DNA from 3 places in the Paenibacillus mobilis genome. Region 3 is predicted to be linked to each of the others. Evidence: predicted binding sites of a transcription regulator. Region 3 holds the regulator's gene; each other region holds the start of a gene.
The links. The regulator LexA, encoded in region 3, represses DNA repair genes until DNA is damaged. The targets are predictions, from matches to a motif close to CGAACATATGTTCG.
Positions count from the first base shown of each region.

Region 1 (4,174 bases), on a different contig from region 3:
TACGACAAGAACGGCAAGCGGACGGATAAGTGGGGCGATGGATTAACGCAGCTTGACGAGTTGCTCGAAGACTTTACGGATGACTATCTCGTGCGCTCGAACTTATATCCGCACATACCTTCGTGGCATAGCGTCAAAGACGTCAGCGCGTTCATGTTTTCGCATGGTAACGGTAGCAGCGACGGATACCGAGTTGCGAGCCGAACGTATGTGGGCGGACCCTATCGTTGGAACGAGTTAACGCTCGGGGCCGGCAAGGAAATCGAATGGCACGGCGAAATGATCAGCACGTACGACTTCACGTGGCAGGACCGGAATGTGGCGGAATATCACAGCGAGGCCACGGCTATTCTTCCGGATGCAGCGTAACAAACGAATAGACCACGGAGGCTACTCGCCAATGTGGTCTATTTCCGCGTATACAACGTCCTCGATCGATATCCACTCCAGCTCGCCGCCGTGCGCGAACTTAAACTCGCGCTTATGCGACAGTATCGTTTTCACCGTGCCCGTCATATCGCGGTCTTCAATCGCGTCAAACAGGTGGACAGTTACTGGAACTTGATACGTGAGAGATTGCGCGAGAGCCCAGTCGATCATTTCGAGCTCTTGCGGGTCCTTCTGCGGCTTAATCCGGCGAGACTGCGACAGCCGATGCGTTATAATGACTTCGCGATGTTCCGGCAGCATCATGCGCGACGATTCCCACCGGCCGTTTCCCGTTAGCTTTTTGCTCATTTGTAGTGTCCTCCGATCTTAGACGTTCGTTCGAGCGCCTGGCCGCTATCGAGTAGCGAAGACGCGCGTAGGATCGCATGACCGCCGTAACGGGTCTTGATGTCGTCGGTGACGCGCTCAAGGTTGCGGACACGCTCGCGGTCGTCAAATAGCGTAAACTGGTATTCGTCATCCGGGCACAATCCGGATAGTGTCACGCCCAGTTGACGCACCGGTCGGCCGTCCCAATGGCGGTAAAATATCGTAGAGGCCGCGCCATAAACCTCGTTCGTAATGTTAGTCGGGTCGGGCAGCGTCATCTGGCGGCTGAATCCGGTTGGGCGGGCTAAGTCCGCGCCCCGAGCGCCAGCCGAAACGATATGGCCCATATAGCCCTTCGCGCGACTCCTGCGGCAGACTTCTTCGCTGAGTTCGAGCAATATAACGTCAATCTCGTCGCGGCTGTTATAGTCGCGCGGCAACGTCATAAAGTGGCCGACCGCTTTTTGCATGTCATGGGTGGCGGGCGATACCGGACTGTCGTCGATCCCGTTCGCCGTCTGCCAAAACAACTCCGCTTGTATGTCGCTGTTCCGTCCCATAACCGCGCGCATCTTACGTTTAAGCTCGTATAAGGGCAGGCGCGCGATACCTCCAATAGTATAAATACCCATCCGGTTAAAATGCGCGGCCATTCGCGAGCCAACGCCGAACATTTTACCTACCGGCTGCGGCCACAGGCGCTCCGCAATGTCCGATTTTGGCAGCGTGTATATGCCGGATTTATTTTTCTTCGCGAACATGTCCGTTGCCATTTTCGCGAGGATCTTCGTTGAGCTGATGCCGACGCGTATCCACACGCCGGTTTCGAGCATGACGCGCGTCTGCAAGCTGCGCGCAATGGCTTCGGGCGATCCGAAATAGGCAAGCGATCCGGTAACGTCAAGAAACTGCTCGTCGATCGAGAATGGCTCGACCAAGTCCGTAAACGATTCGTATATCTTCGTTATTGCAAGCGATACGTCTATGTACGTTTGCATTCGCGGACGGATAACGACCAGATCCGGACACTTGCGCAACGCGTCGCCTAGCGTCTCTGCCGCTGAGACGCCGAACGATTTTGCGATCGGGCACGCGGCGAGGATAATGCCGGACCTTCGCGCGGGGTCTCCGGCCACGGCTAGCGGCTTATCTCGGTATTCCGGGTGGGCCGCTTTTTCTACCGAGGCGTAAAACGATTGACAGTCCGCAAGCATTATAACGGGATCTCTTTTCATGCGCTCAACCTCCGAATGTGAACGTTTGTTTGTTATAATCGTATTATATGCGAATATATGTTCGTTATTCAAGCGTTTCGTTAGCGGTAAAATTTAACACTACGTTCGCATTCGTTCCCCTATACGATATGGTATAGTGAGGGTATAATAAAGACAACAATAACAGACGCGAGGGGTAAGTAAAATGATTAACGTAATGAAGGCGGCATGGATGATTGCAAGACAAGGAGCGGCACGGTTCGGCGGCCCTGTTAAGGACTATTTTGCAGAAGCTTTAAAAGCAAGCGTGGAAAAACACCAAGGCAGCCCGGTCTCGTGTAGACTTCGAACTGGCGGCAGACACTCGCAAATTCCGCACTTGGGTGGCGAAAATTGTGGGCCCACATGCCTCGTACAAAATGGAGCGGGAGTTTTTGAGCCAAGACAGTACAAACGAGTACGGCGAGAAGGTATTCCGTCTGTCGGCAGGCTTTTACGAGTATAATGACGGTCGGCGTCGCGAGTTTTTCCAAGTAGTGGGCGGCGGTGTCCGCGCGGTTGACCAAAACTTTATACTGGCGGCGATTGCGTAATGGCCAGGCAATTGATCGACCTGACGGGCGAACGGTACAGCCGGCTTACCGTAATAAAGGAAATCGAACGTAAAGGGTACACTCGCAGATGGCTATGTCGATGCGAGTGCGGCAGCGAGGTGTCGGTAACGATGCCCAACTTGCGGAACGGACACACAACGTCATGCGGATGTTACCAAAGCGAGCGAGCAAGCGAGACTAACCTTGACGATCTGACCGGTAAGCAATTCGGAAAGCTCATCGTAGTCGGCCGAGGTGAGACGGATGCAAAGCGCCATGTACACTGGATCTGCCGGTGTGACTGCGGTCGGGAAAACGTCAGTGTTGACGCACTAAACTTACGCAACGGGACCACAAAGTCGTGCGGGTGCTTGCGCGCAGAAAGAGGAGCGGAAGTCCAACGCTACGACGAGGAAAACCTGCGTGTTGAGGGAGTGTACACGCCTGTACTTAAAAGCAGGGTCAGAAGCGATAGCAGTACCGGCGTTAAGGGCGTAACTGTACGGAAGCGTAAGGATGGAAGCGAAGTGTTCCGCGCACGAATATGCGTTAAAGGAAAGTCATATTTCCTCGGCGACCATAACACAGTTGAGGCGGCCGCCGCCGCAAGGAAAGCGGGGGAAAGCAAATATCACCAACCGTACATCGAAGCTTTGGAGGGTAAAACTAATGAGTAACGCGTGGAAAGGATCGGGACCTTGGGATGGGTGGAGAATCGATGGAGGAGCTTTGGTTAGTCCGTCTGGCCGCACGTACGGTCCGAACGATATCGAGCCGCAGCACTATAATCAATCCGAGTTAGCGAAGGCTATCGGGGTGACGCGTGGAGCTATAGCGGACCGTCTACGACGCGGAACCTTGCCTCCGTTTGATGACATTAAGCAAAAAACGTGGAGGGGCGAGACGGTTAGCCACTTATTCAAGTAATTAACATTATGTTCGTATCTGTTCCCCTATACATTGTCGTATAGGCATGCTATATTTAAGACGCATCAAGGGAGTGCGCGGAAACAGCAATAAGCCGGGGATGCCGGATGAGCGAAAGGAGTCGTCATAATGGGACAAAAAGTCGAACTGTACAAGTGGGAGAATTTCAAAGCGGTCAAGGGATGGGATCAGCGATATGGATTTGCACTTGTTGGGGATCGCCTTAGTTTTGAGTTTGTTGGGGAGGTTTCCGAACCGGAAGAATATATGTTGCCGGAGGGGTACAGCTTTGATGAGTCGCCAATGGGTTACATGGCCATCTATGACGATAAAAATCAGCAATGTGAGATCGAACACTCTGGCGGACGCCCCGTCTTGGTTAGTACACGGCGAGTTGTCCTGGAAAAAGCGGGGAGGAACTAATAAATACTCGACATGCCAAAAGCGATGCCCACTAACCGGTTGAGATTAGTGGGCATCTTATTTATAAAATAGTTATAGTTCCTTTGGCGACGAATATAGCCCACTTGGGTATTTCATTCGACGCCTCGACTGGAATCCGATCGAATGTCCAATTGCGTTCAGGAAACCACTCAACAAGGCCTTGTTCTCCTTCCGGGCTAGGGTCAAATTCCAGTTTCATTACCTCAAGCAATTCTTTGTTGATTATGATCTTTCTCG
Region 1 covers NZ_JBZCMS010000017.1:33,945-38,118, forward strand. Annotated here, with positions in the region: gene AC3ZPD_RS21485 (HsdM family class I SAM-dependent methyltransferase) at 1-369, shown strand, start outside; gene AC3ZPD_RS21490 (YolD-like family protein) at 391-738, opposite strand; gene AC3ZPD_RS21495 (DNA polymerase IV) at 735-1,994, opposite strand; partial or broken gene AC3ZPD_RS21500 (hypothetical protein) at 2,191-2,259, shown strand; partial or broken gene AC3ZPD_RS21505 (hypothetical protein) at 2,285-2,566, shown strand; gene AC3ZPD_RS21510 (DUF3653 domain-containing protein) at 3,236-3,493, shown strand; gene AC3ZPD_RS21515 (hypothetical protein) at 3,623-3,916, shown strand; gene AC3ZPD_RS21520 (DUF1905 domain-containing protein) at 3,978-4,174, opposite strand, start outside.
Region 1: AC3ZPD_RS21495 (DNA polymerase IV) is a predicted target of LexA. The motif match lies at 2,045-2,058, and genes of this name have one in related genera.

Region 2 (4,174 bases), on a different contig from region 3:
TTTCTGGAGTAGTTCCTGCCTGATCCACATCTTCCCCTTGCCTTTGCCCTCCAAGCGCTGCTGTGCCCATTCCGCCGCGTACCGGGCATCATCGAGATAACCCTCCCGCTCCAGACGTTCCATCGTTTGCTTGGCAATGGATTCTCCAAAGCCTTTTTCTTTCAGCCGGACAACCATTTCATATGCGGTACGGGGTTTGCGTCCCAAAAAGGCCAGACCGGCCGCATAGGCCTGCTGCTTCTCATCCGCCTGAACGATTTCTTCAAGTTCCGTCCGGGAGAAACGGCCGCCTTTCAGCATCCGGAACTTGATCATCGTGTTTTCGTGTACCTCCAGGCAGTGTTCCATAAAGCAGATTTGGTACCTCTGTTTATTTTTCCAGCCTTGCAGCTGCTTCACGCTGGTAATTTCAAGCTGCTGATGCTCCGGAAAAGAAGCCAGCGCGTCCGTGAATGTTTCTTCATGCTGTTCCGGCATCGGATCCTCTCCCTGCGTGAAATTCTGTCGGCAGGGAGCAGATGCGCCTGAATGGAGCTTCCGCAGCTACCCTGCCTTTATTTATAACTTTGGCATTTCTTACGATTTCATGCAAAAAAGCGCTCTGAGATATCGCAGAGCGCTAGATCGCAAAATTCACGATTGTTATTCGGCTTCAAAAAGCGCCTGTTCTTCCAATTTATCCGCTTCCTCTTCTTCTGCAGAAGAAGCCGGTACAACCGTGGTCAAGCTGCTTGCTTCACGAACTTTAAGTTCAATAGCGTCAGCAATTTCTTTATGTTCTTTCAAAAATTGCTTCGCATTTTCACGGCCTTGGCCCAAACGTTCGCCTGCATAAGAGTACCAGGCACCACTTTTGTCGACGATATCCAGCTCTACGCCGATATCGACGATGCTGCCTTCTTTTGAAATCCCTTCGCCGTACATAATATCAACCTCTGCTTGTTTAAACGGAGGAGCCACTTTGTTCTTAACGACTTTAATGCGGGTACGGTTACCCACCATGTCATTGCCCATTTTAATCGTTTCTACCCGGCGCACATCCAGACGGACGGTGGAGTAGAACTTCAAGGCGCGGCCGCCCGGCGTTGTTTCAGGGTTACCGAACATCACGCCAACTTTCTCGCGAAGCTGGTTAATAAAGATCGCGATCGTTTTCGATTTGCTGATCGCACCGGACAATTTACGCAGCGCTTGAGACATCAGTCTCGCTTGCAGACCTACGTGGGAATCGCCCATTTCCCCTTCGATTTCCGCTTTAGGCACCAATGCCGCAACGGAGTCAATGACGATAATGTCTACCGCGCCGCTGCGCACGAGAGCTTCGGCAATCTCCAAAGCCTGCTCGCCGGTGTCCGGCTGGGAAAGCAGCAATTCATCAATATTAACGCCAAGTTTATTGGCGTAAGAAGGATCAAGCGCATGCTCCGCATCAATAAAAGCAGCTTGTCCGCCGATTTTTTGAACCTCTGCAATCGCATGCAGGGCTACCGTTGTTTTACCGGAGGATTCCGGTCCATACACTTCAATAATACGGCCGCGCGGAAATCCGCCTGTGCCGAGTGCAATATCTAAAGCCAAAGATCCGCTTGGGACGATCTCCACTTGCATATGAGTGGATTCTCCCAGTTTCATAATGGAACCTTTACCGAATTGTTTTTCTATTTGACGAAGCGCCATTTCCAACGCTGCACGACGATCTGACAATCAGCTCACATCCTTAATGAGATAAAATACTTAACTGTTCTTCCTACAATAAATTATACCTTGTTTCAGAGCGTTTGCCAAGCATTTTTCGAACATACATTCGTTTTTTTGAAGTCTCCAGCCACTCCCCTTCCGAAACGCCTAAACAGCAAGATTTTTCCTGAATCCCTAAAAAAAAGAACCGCAGCAATTTAAACAGTTGCTGCGGTTCTTCCGCTAAAACCATTATAAAGAAAAAAACGGCGCCTTGCAAAGCCGGACGTTTCCAGCATCAGCCCTTAGTTTTTTCATTAAGCTTAAGCCACAATTGATATAACACGGATTTCGCCGATCGAACCCGGATCGTATCGCGGTTGCCCTTCAAGTGCAATTCAAAGGTTGTCGTCTCCCCGCCCCGTTCGGATAAACCGAGATAAACAAGCCCGACGGGTTTGCGTTCGGAGAAGGCGGGCCCGGCTACGCCTGTGACGGACAATCCAAAGTCGGCATCCATCACCATGCGGACCTGCTCGGCCAGCACTTCAGCCGTTTCCTTGCTCACTGCTCCCGGCGCATTTTCTCCTTCAAGCAGGTCATGGGGCACATTCAAGAGTTTCTCCTTCATGTCGTTGGAGTAACAGACGATTCCCCCTTTGAACACCGTTGCGCATCCCGGAATGGAAGTCAAATTGCCCATCAGCAAGCCGCCCGTGCAGCTTTCCGCGATGGCTACCGTCAGACCCAATTCCGTAAGCAGATCCACGATCACTTTTTCAATCGGCACATCTTCGCTCGCATAAAGATTCTCAGGCAGTCGTGAACGAATTTGAGCTTCCATGGCGTCCAATTTCTCCGCGGCTTCCAAAACGGAAGAAGCTTTGGTCGAAATGCGGACCGTCACTTCGCTTTCTTTTGCATAAGGAGCTAGGGTCGGATCGCTTTGGCCTTCAATAAGATCTAATAATTCCGTTTCGAGCGCCGACTCGCCGATTCCGGCAAACTTAAGCATTCTGGAATAAAGAGGTTTCTCTTCCGTGAGCACCTGCTGCAAAATCCAGTTCTTGACCTGTTCTTCAAACATCGGAACCAGCTCTTTAGGCGGACCGGGCAGAAGTATGTAATGTTTGCCGTTCTCGGACAAAGCGTTCCCGATCGCAAGACCTGTTGAATTCGGAAGAGGTGTCGCTCCGTCAATGGATAAAGCCTGGCGTTTGTTGTTTTCCGTCATCGGACGGGCACGGTCTTTAAAAAATTGCTCGACATGGTCCATCGCCAGCCGGTCGATATGCAAAGAACGTCCAAGCACCGCCGCAAGCGCGTCTTTGGTTAAATCATCCTGAGTGGGGCCGAGTCCTCCCGTAAAAAGAAGAATATCCGCTCTGCCTTGAGCCGTGTGGATAGCCTGCTGAAGACGGTCCATATTATCGCCAACAACGGTCTGAAAATAAACGTCAATTCCGAGAGCCGCCAACTCCTGGGATAAATACTGGGCGTTGGTATTTACAATTTGACCAAGCAGAAGCTCGGTTCCTACTGCGATAATTTCGGCTTTCATCTGCGTCAATCCCTTCGCTGCAAGTGGTGAAGATGAATTTAAATTTTGGATAAAGAAAGTATGCTTTTATTCTTCACAAAATAGTCTATGCCGGAGTAAATGGTAATAATCGCAGCAAGCCAAATCGCGATGTCGTCAAAAGGAATATTCATCCATTCAAAAGGGAAATTATTCAATAATAAAGCGCTGATCGCGATAATTTGCGTGATGGTTTTGGCTTTTCCCCATTTGCTTGCCGCAATGACTGAACCTTCCAGCAAAGCAACCTCCCTGAGCCCCGTTACGGCGAACTCCCGGCTGATGATGATCACGGAAATCCAGGCGCTGCATTTGTCCATCGCGGTAAGCGAAATCAGAACCGCCGCAACCAGCAGTTTATCAGCCAGCGGGTCCAGCAATTTGCCCAGATTGGTCACCATATTGTTTTTGCGTGCCAAATAACCGTCAATGCCGTCTGTGCTCGCCGCCAAAATAAACAGCAGTGCGGCAATCAGCTGATTGACCGGCAGGCTGTAGGTTCCCCATTGCAGGATTCCGAAGCTTTTTTCGTCGATCAGCAGAAACACCAGCATCAGCGGAATCAAAAAAATCCGGGACATCGTTATTTTATTAGGTAAATTCACAACTCATCCTCCCTGTTAAAGTTCCGGATTTTGCTTGTCCTTTTGTCTCTCTCATGTAAACCGTTCATCCTGTCTCCCCCATTGGTGCGGACTAAAATTAGCCAAATATACCTTACCAAGTATAATATACGGCAAAATGAGAGTCAAAAAACACCAGGCTGAGGAAAAACGGCTTAAAAAATGAGTTTAAACCCTCATTACTTAAAATTCGTAAATTGCAGGTCCAATGGAATATCGGCATTTCGGAGCAGCGTCATTACCGCCTGAAGGTCATCTTTGCTTTTCCCGGTGACTCGGATCGAATCCCCCTGGA
Region 2 covers NZ_JBZCMS010000001.1:127,282-131,455, reverse strand. Annotated here, with positions in the region: gene AC3ZPD_RS00680 (regulatory protein RecX) at 1-477, opposite strand, end outside; gene recA (recombinase RecA) at 643-1,704, opposite strand; gene AC3ZPD_RS00670 (competence/damage-inducible protein A) at 1,976-3,238, opposite strand; gene pgsA (CDP-diacylglycerol--glycerol-3-phosphate 3-phosphatidyltransferase) at 3,277-3,861, opposite strand; gene AC3ZPD_RS00660 (YajQ family cyclic di-GMP-binding protein) at 4,059-4,174, opposite strand, start outside.
Region 2: recA (recombinase RecA) is a predicted target of LexA. The motif match lies at 1,794-1,807, and genes of this name have one in related genera.

Region 3 (4,174 bases):
AAACCTCTTTAAACGTTTCCTCTACGCTGCGTTCATCCCATAGCAGCGTATCATCAAGGTCAAAACAAACTGCTTTCACTTCAGCCATTCCCCGTTCCCCCCGGTTTCCGTCTAATGTCCAGCTTATTTTTTCTCGAACTCTACCCCATGAGTAGCCGCAAATTCCTGCAAAGCCGCACCGACTTGTTCGGTGTCATAAAAATTGCGGCTGCCTGAAAACGTCCAGTTCGGCTCTTTCGTTTTGGCTACGATCGTGATCGTTTTGCCGCTCCATTTGATTTTGGCGATCGAACCTGCATCCAGACTGCGGTCCCGATTAAATTTGGAAGTAAACAGCTTGTTTTTGTAGATCCGCAGATAAGGTTTTCTTAAGAAAATCACAATACCCAGCACAAAATACAAAGCTACCGTAATAATGTAAAGCGTATTTATGTTTTCGGTCCCGCCAATAAAACCCATAACCGCATACATAGCGCCAAGCACAACAAACAGCAGCGGCAGAAGCACGTTACGCCCTCTGAACGTTACGCCTTCGCCTTTGCTGCCTAAAGTTCCGCCGGGTTTAACCCCTTTCTTCTGCTGATTAATGTTGAATTTCTGACGGTTTTTCTCTACTTTCCGTTCAAACGATCTTGACATTCCCTTGCATCCTCCCTAGACATGGTTGCCGGAGAGCCGGCTATTTTTCGTCAACAATCTCAATGGATTCAAGCTGTTGACGGAAGTTTTTGCGGATATTGCCAAGATATATTTCACGCAGCTCTGCGCGTTCGAGCTTTTCTGCTTCCGTTAATCCTTCCGCTTTGTGTTTGCGGGCCAATTCGTTGATCCGCTGTACCAGGCTATCGATGTCCATAAAGTCCTCCTTCATTAAAGGCATTACTATTTACTTTGACACGTCAAAAAGAGCTTGTCAAGGCGCTGTAAGCCCCCTGCAAGCTCTGCCATTCTTAAGGAAGAAAGGTTCGAAAAAATTTCAATCCATATTCAATCTATAATCAATCTATATTAGGAAGATTTAAAATATCTCCGGCTTGAATGCCGCTGTCATGCAAATGGTTTAATGAGGATAACAAACCGACATATTTACGGGTATCCATGCCGGATGGTTTATGAGCCAACGCGATATTCCACAACGTATCTCCCTGCATCACCACAACGGATTCATACACCGGCTCCTCTCCCGGGGAAACCGAAGCCGCAAAAGCGCTGATAAAACCGGTAAAAGAAAGAAGCAGCACGGCTATCACTACGAAGGTGCGGATAAAAGGTTTGCGGGTACCGGAAGACATTGGGGATTTATGTAAGAATCGCACCGAAGCTGTGGACATCACTGGCGACGGGGTTGTATGGATACTTTTATAAGTACTGTACTTTAACATTTAAAATCACTCCCAAACGTTTGTTCTGTTTTGTCTGAAATCAATATAACACGAACGTTTGTTTTGTTCAATAGTTTTTTAGAACAATTGTTCCCCTGCGTTTCGCCGCCCTATTTCCTAATTTGCAGCCTTCTATAGAAAAAGGTTAGAACTCCTGTTTGTGCGAACGGAGGTTCTATGTTATAATTTTTCCAAACGTTACTAAGATGGGGTTGATAACAAATGTCGAAGGTTTCCAGCCGCCAGCAGGCGATCTTGGAATTTATACGCAGTGAAGTTCGAATGAAAGGTTATCCTCCTTCTGTTCGGGAAATTGGCGAAGCTGTGGGACTGGCCTCCAGTTCGACAGTACATGGTCATCTGGACCGTTTGGAGAAGAAAGGTCTGATTCGCAGAGACCCGACAAAACCGCGGGCGATTGAACTGCTGGGCCAGGAAGAGTCGGAGAATTCCAATATGTTTGCCCATACTGTGGCAAGAATTCCGGTTGTGGGCAAAGTTACGGCCGGCGTTCCGATCACCGCAACCGAGAATATCGAGGATTATTTCCCGCTTCCCAACCATTATGTCGGAGATAAGGAAGTATTTATGCTTGCCGTTGTCGGCGAAAGCATGATCGAAGCCGGAATTCACAACGGAGACTATGTGATCGTCCGTCAGCAGCAAACCGCTGAAAACGGCGATATCGTGGTGGCTATGACGGAAGAGGACGAAGCTACGGTCAAAACTTTTTATAAAGAAAGAGACCACATCCGTTTGCAGCCTGAGAATCCAGCCTTTGAACCGCTTCGTTTGAAACACGTAACCATTTTGGGCAAAGTGATCGGACTGTTCCGGGATTTCCATTAAAGGCTCGCCATTTATTTTTTCGTATGAAGTTCATTTACTGGTAAATAATATAAAGGCAGCTCCTTTCCCTTTGAAAGGATAGCTGCCTTTTTACATTTGATATTCCCATGGAAACCTCGTTAAGCCGGGTTTTAGATCGGCCGCACACACACGATCATGGATAGTGATTTTTTTTATTGTATGCTATATTGATAAAAAAGATAATTGAATCGATAATTTATTTTTATCGCTCGATTCTTTTAAAAACTTTATAAAGGATTGAAACAAATTGAACCTGCAGCAGTCTTCCGAATTCATTAAGAAAAAATCCGCAACGCTTAGACCCGCACAAGAGATAGCCATCATTATCTTCTCTGCTTTTCTTGTCGCTGCCGGCCTGAACCTCTTTTTGATTCCGCATCAGCTGTTATCAGGAGGCATTTCGGGTCTTGCATCGATTATCGGCTATTTAACGGGCTGGAACATTTCCATCGTTTATTTCGTGCTAAATCTTCCCTTGATTATATGGGGCTGGAAAGCCGTTGGCCGGCGTTATATCGTTTTAAGCCTGATTTCCGTTGTAGCGACGACCTGGTTTATGGCCGTGATCCCCGTAGTGGGCGTGACTCATGACCCTACGCTTGGCGCGGTAGCCGGCGGGATTATCTCGGCGATCGGCATCGGATTTTCCTTAAGGGTGGGAGGCTCCACCGGCGGATTCGACATTGTAGGTTCAATTATTACGCGGAAATACGATCTTCCTATCGGCAACATTTTGTTTGTTTTGAACGGACTTGTTTTTATTGCCCTCGGCTTCTATAAAACCTGGGACCTTGCGCTTTATTCTCTGCTTTCCACTTTCGTTAAAGGGAAGGTCGTGGATACCATTCACGTAGGCCATATCAAAGTGACCTGCTTTATCATTACAAAGGAAAGAGACCGCATGCTTGCCGAATTGCGGAAGCTGCACCACGGCATCACTTGCATGGATTCCCAAGGCGGTTACAGCCAGGTGGGCAACTCCACCTTGATGACCGTGACCACCAGATATGAGCTTGCGGCCGTACGAAAAGCGGTGGTGACCACGGATCCCTATGCCTTTATGAACGTTGTCCAATCGACGGAAATCGTCGGGCGTTTTGCGCGGGGACATTCCAAATAAAACAACAACCCCAAGGAACCAGCGGGTCCCCTGGGGTTATTTATTTTTCCGTCAAAATTGGCTTAATCTTCTTCTACCGCAACACCAAGCGCGCGGTTTTTCTCTTTGAAACGGCTGTTATGGGACGAAACGTAAGCTACACGCTCCGCACTAGGATCGATGTACAGCTTGGCGCTGTTCACGGCCAACACCGCATCGGTAAATGTGCCTGCAATCAGGCGAACCTTGCTCTCGTAATTCACGAAATCCCCTGCCGCAAAAATCCCCGGAATATTGGTCTCCAGCTTTCCGTTCACATCGATCCACCACTGCCCCAAGTTAAAGCCCCAATCCCTTACAGGACCGAAATCCGTTCGCATCCCGTGGCTGACGATCACTGCGTCAACATCAAGCAGCTCCGTCGACCCCGTTTCCACATGGGTGATGGTCACCTGTTCAATGTGTTCGCCGCTTCCGCTGTGCAGCCTATCTACGACATAAGGCGTTTTGATCGCGGCAGAGGACTGCTTCATTTTTAATACATTTCGTTCATGTCCGCCAAACTCGTCGCGACGGTGCACGACAGTGACCTGCTCAGCAATCGGGCATAATTCGTTGGCCCAATCCACAGCGGAATCCCCGCCGCCTGAAATCAGAACGTTTTTTCCGCGGAATTCTTCAAGCTCCTGCACGGTATAGTGAAGATTGCTAACTTCATACCGGTCCGCACCTTCAATTTCCAGTTTAGCCAGCTTCCGAATTCCGTAGCCGATGGCCATGATCACCGTTTTGGTCCAATGTTTTTGGCCTGAAGCGGTCGTAA
Region 3 covers NZ_JBZCMS010000002.1:142,792-146,965, forward strand. Annotated here, with positions in the region: gene AC3ZPD_RS03790 (HAD family hydrolase) at 1-88, opposite strand, end outside; gene AC3ZPD_RS03795 (hypothetical protein) at 124-639, opposite strand; gene AC3ZPD_RS03800 (DUF896 domain-containing protein) at 680-856, opposite strand; gene AC3ZPD_RS03805 (LysM peptidoglycan-binding domain-containing protein) at 999-1,382, opposite strand; gene lexA (transcriptional repressor LexA) at 1,605-2,231, shown strand; gene AC3ZPD_RS03815 (YitT family protein) at 2,500-3,372, shown strand; gene AC3ZPD_RS03820 (NAD(P)/FAD-dependent oxidoreductase) at 3,435-4,174, opposite strand, start outside.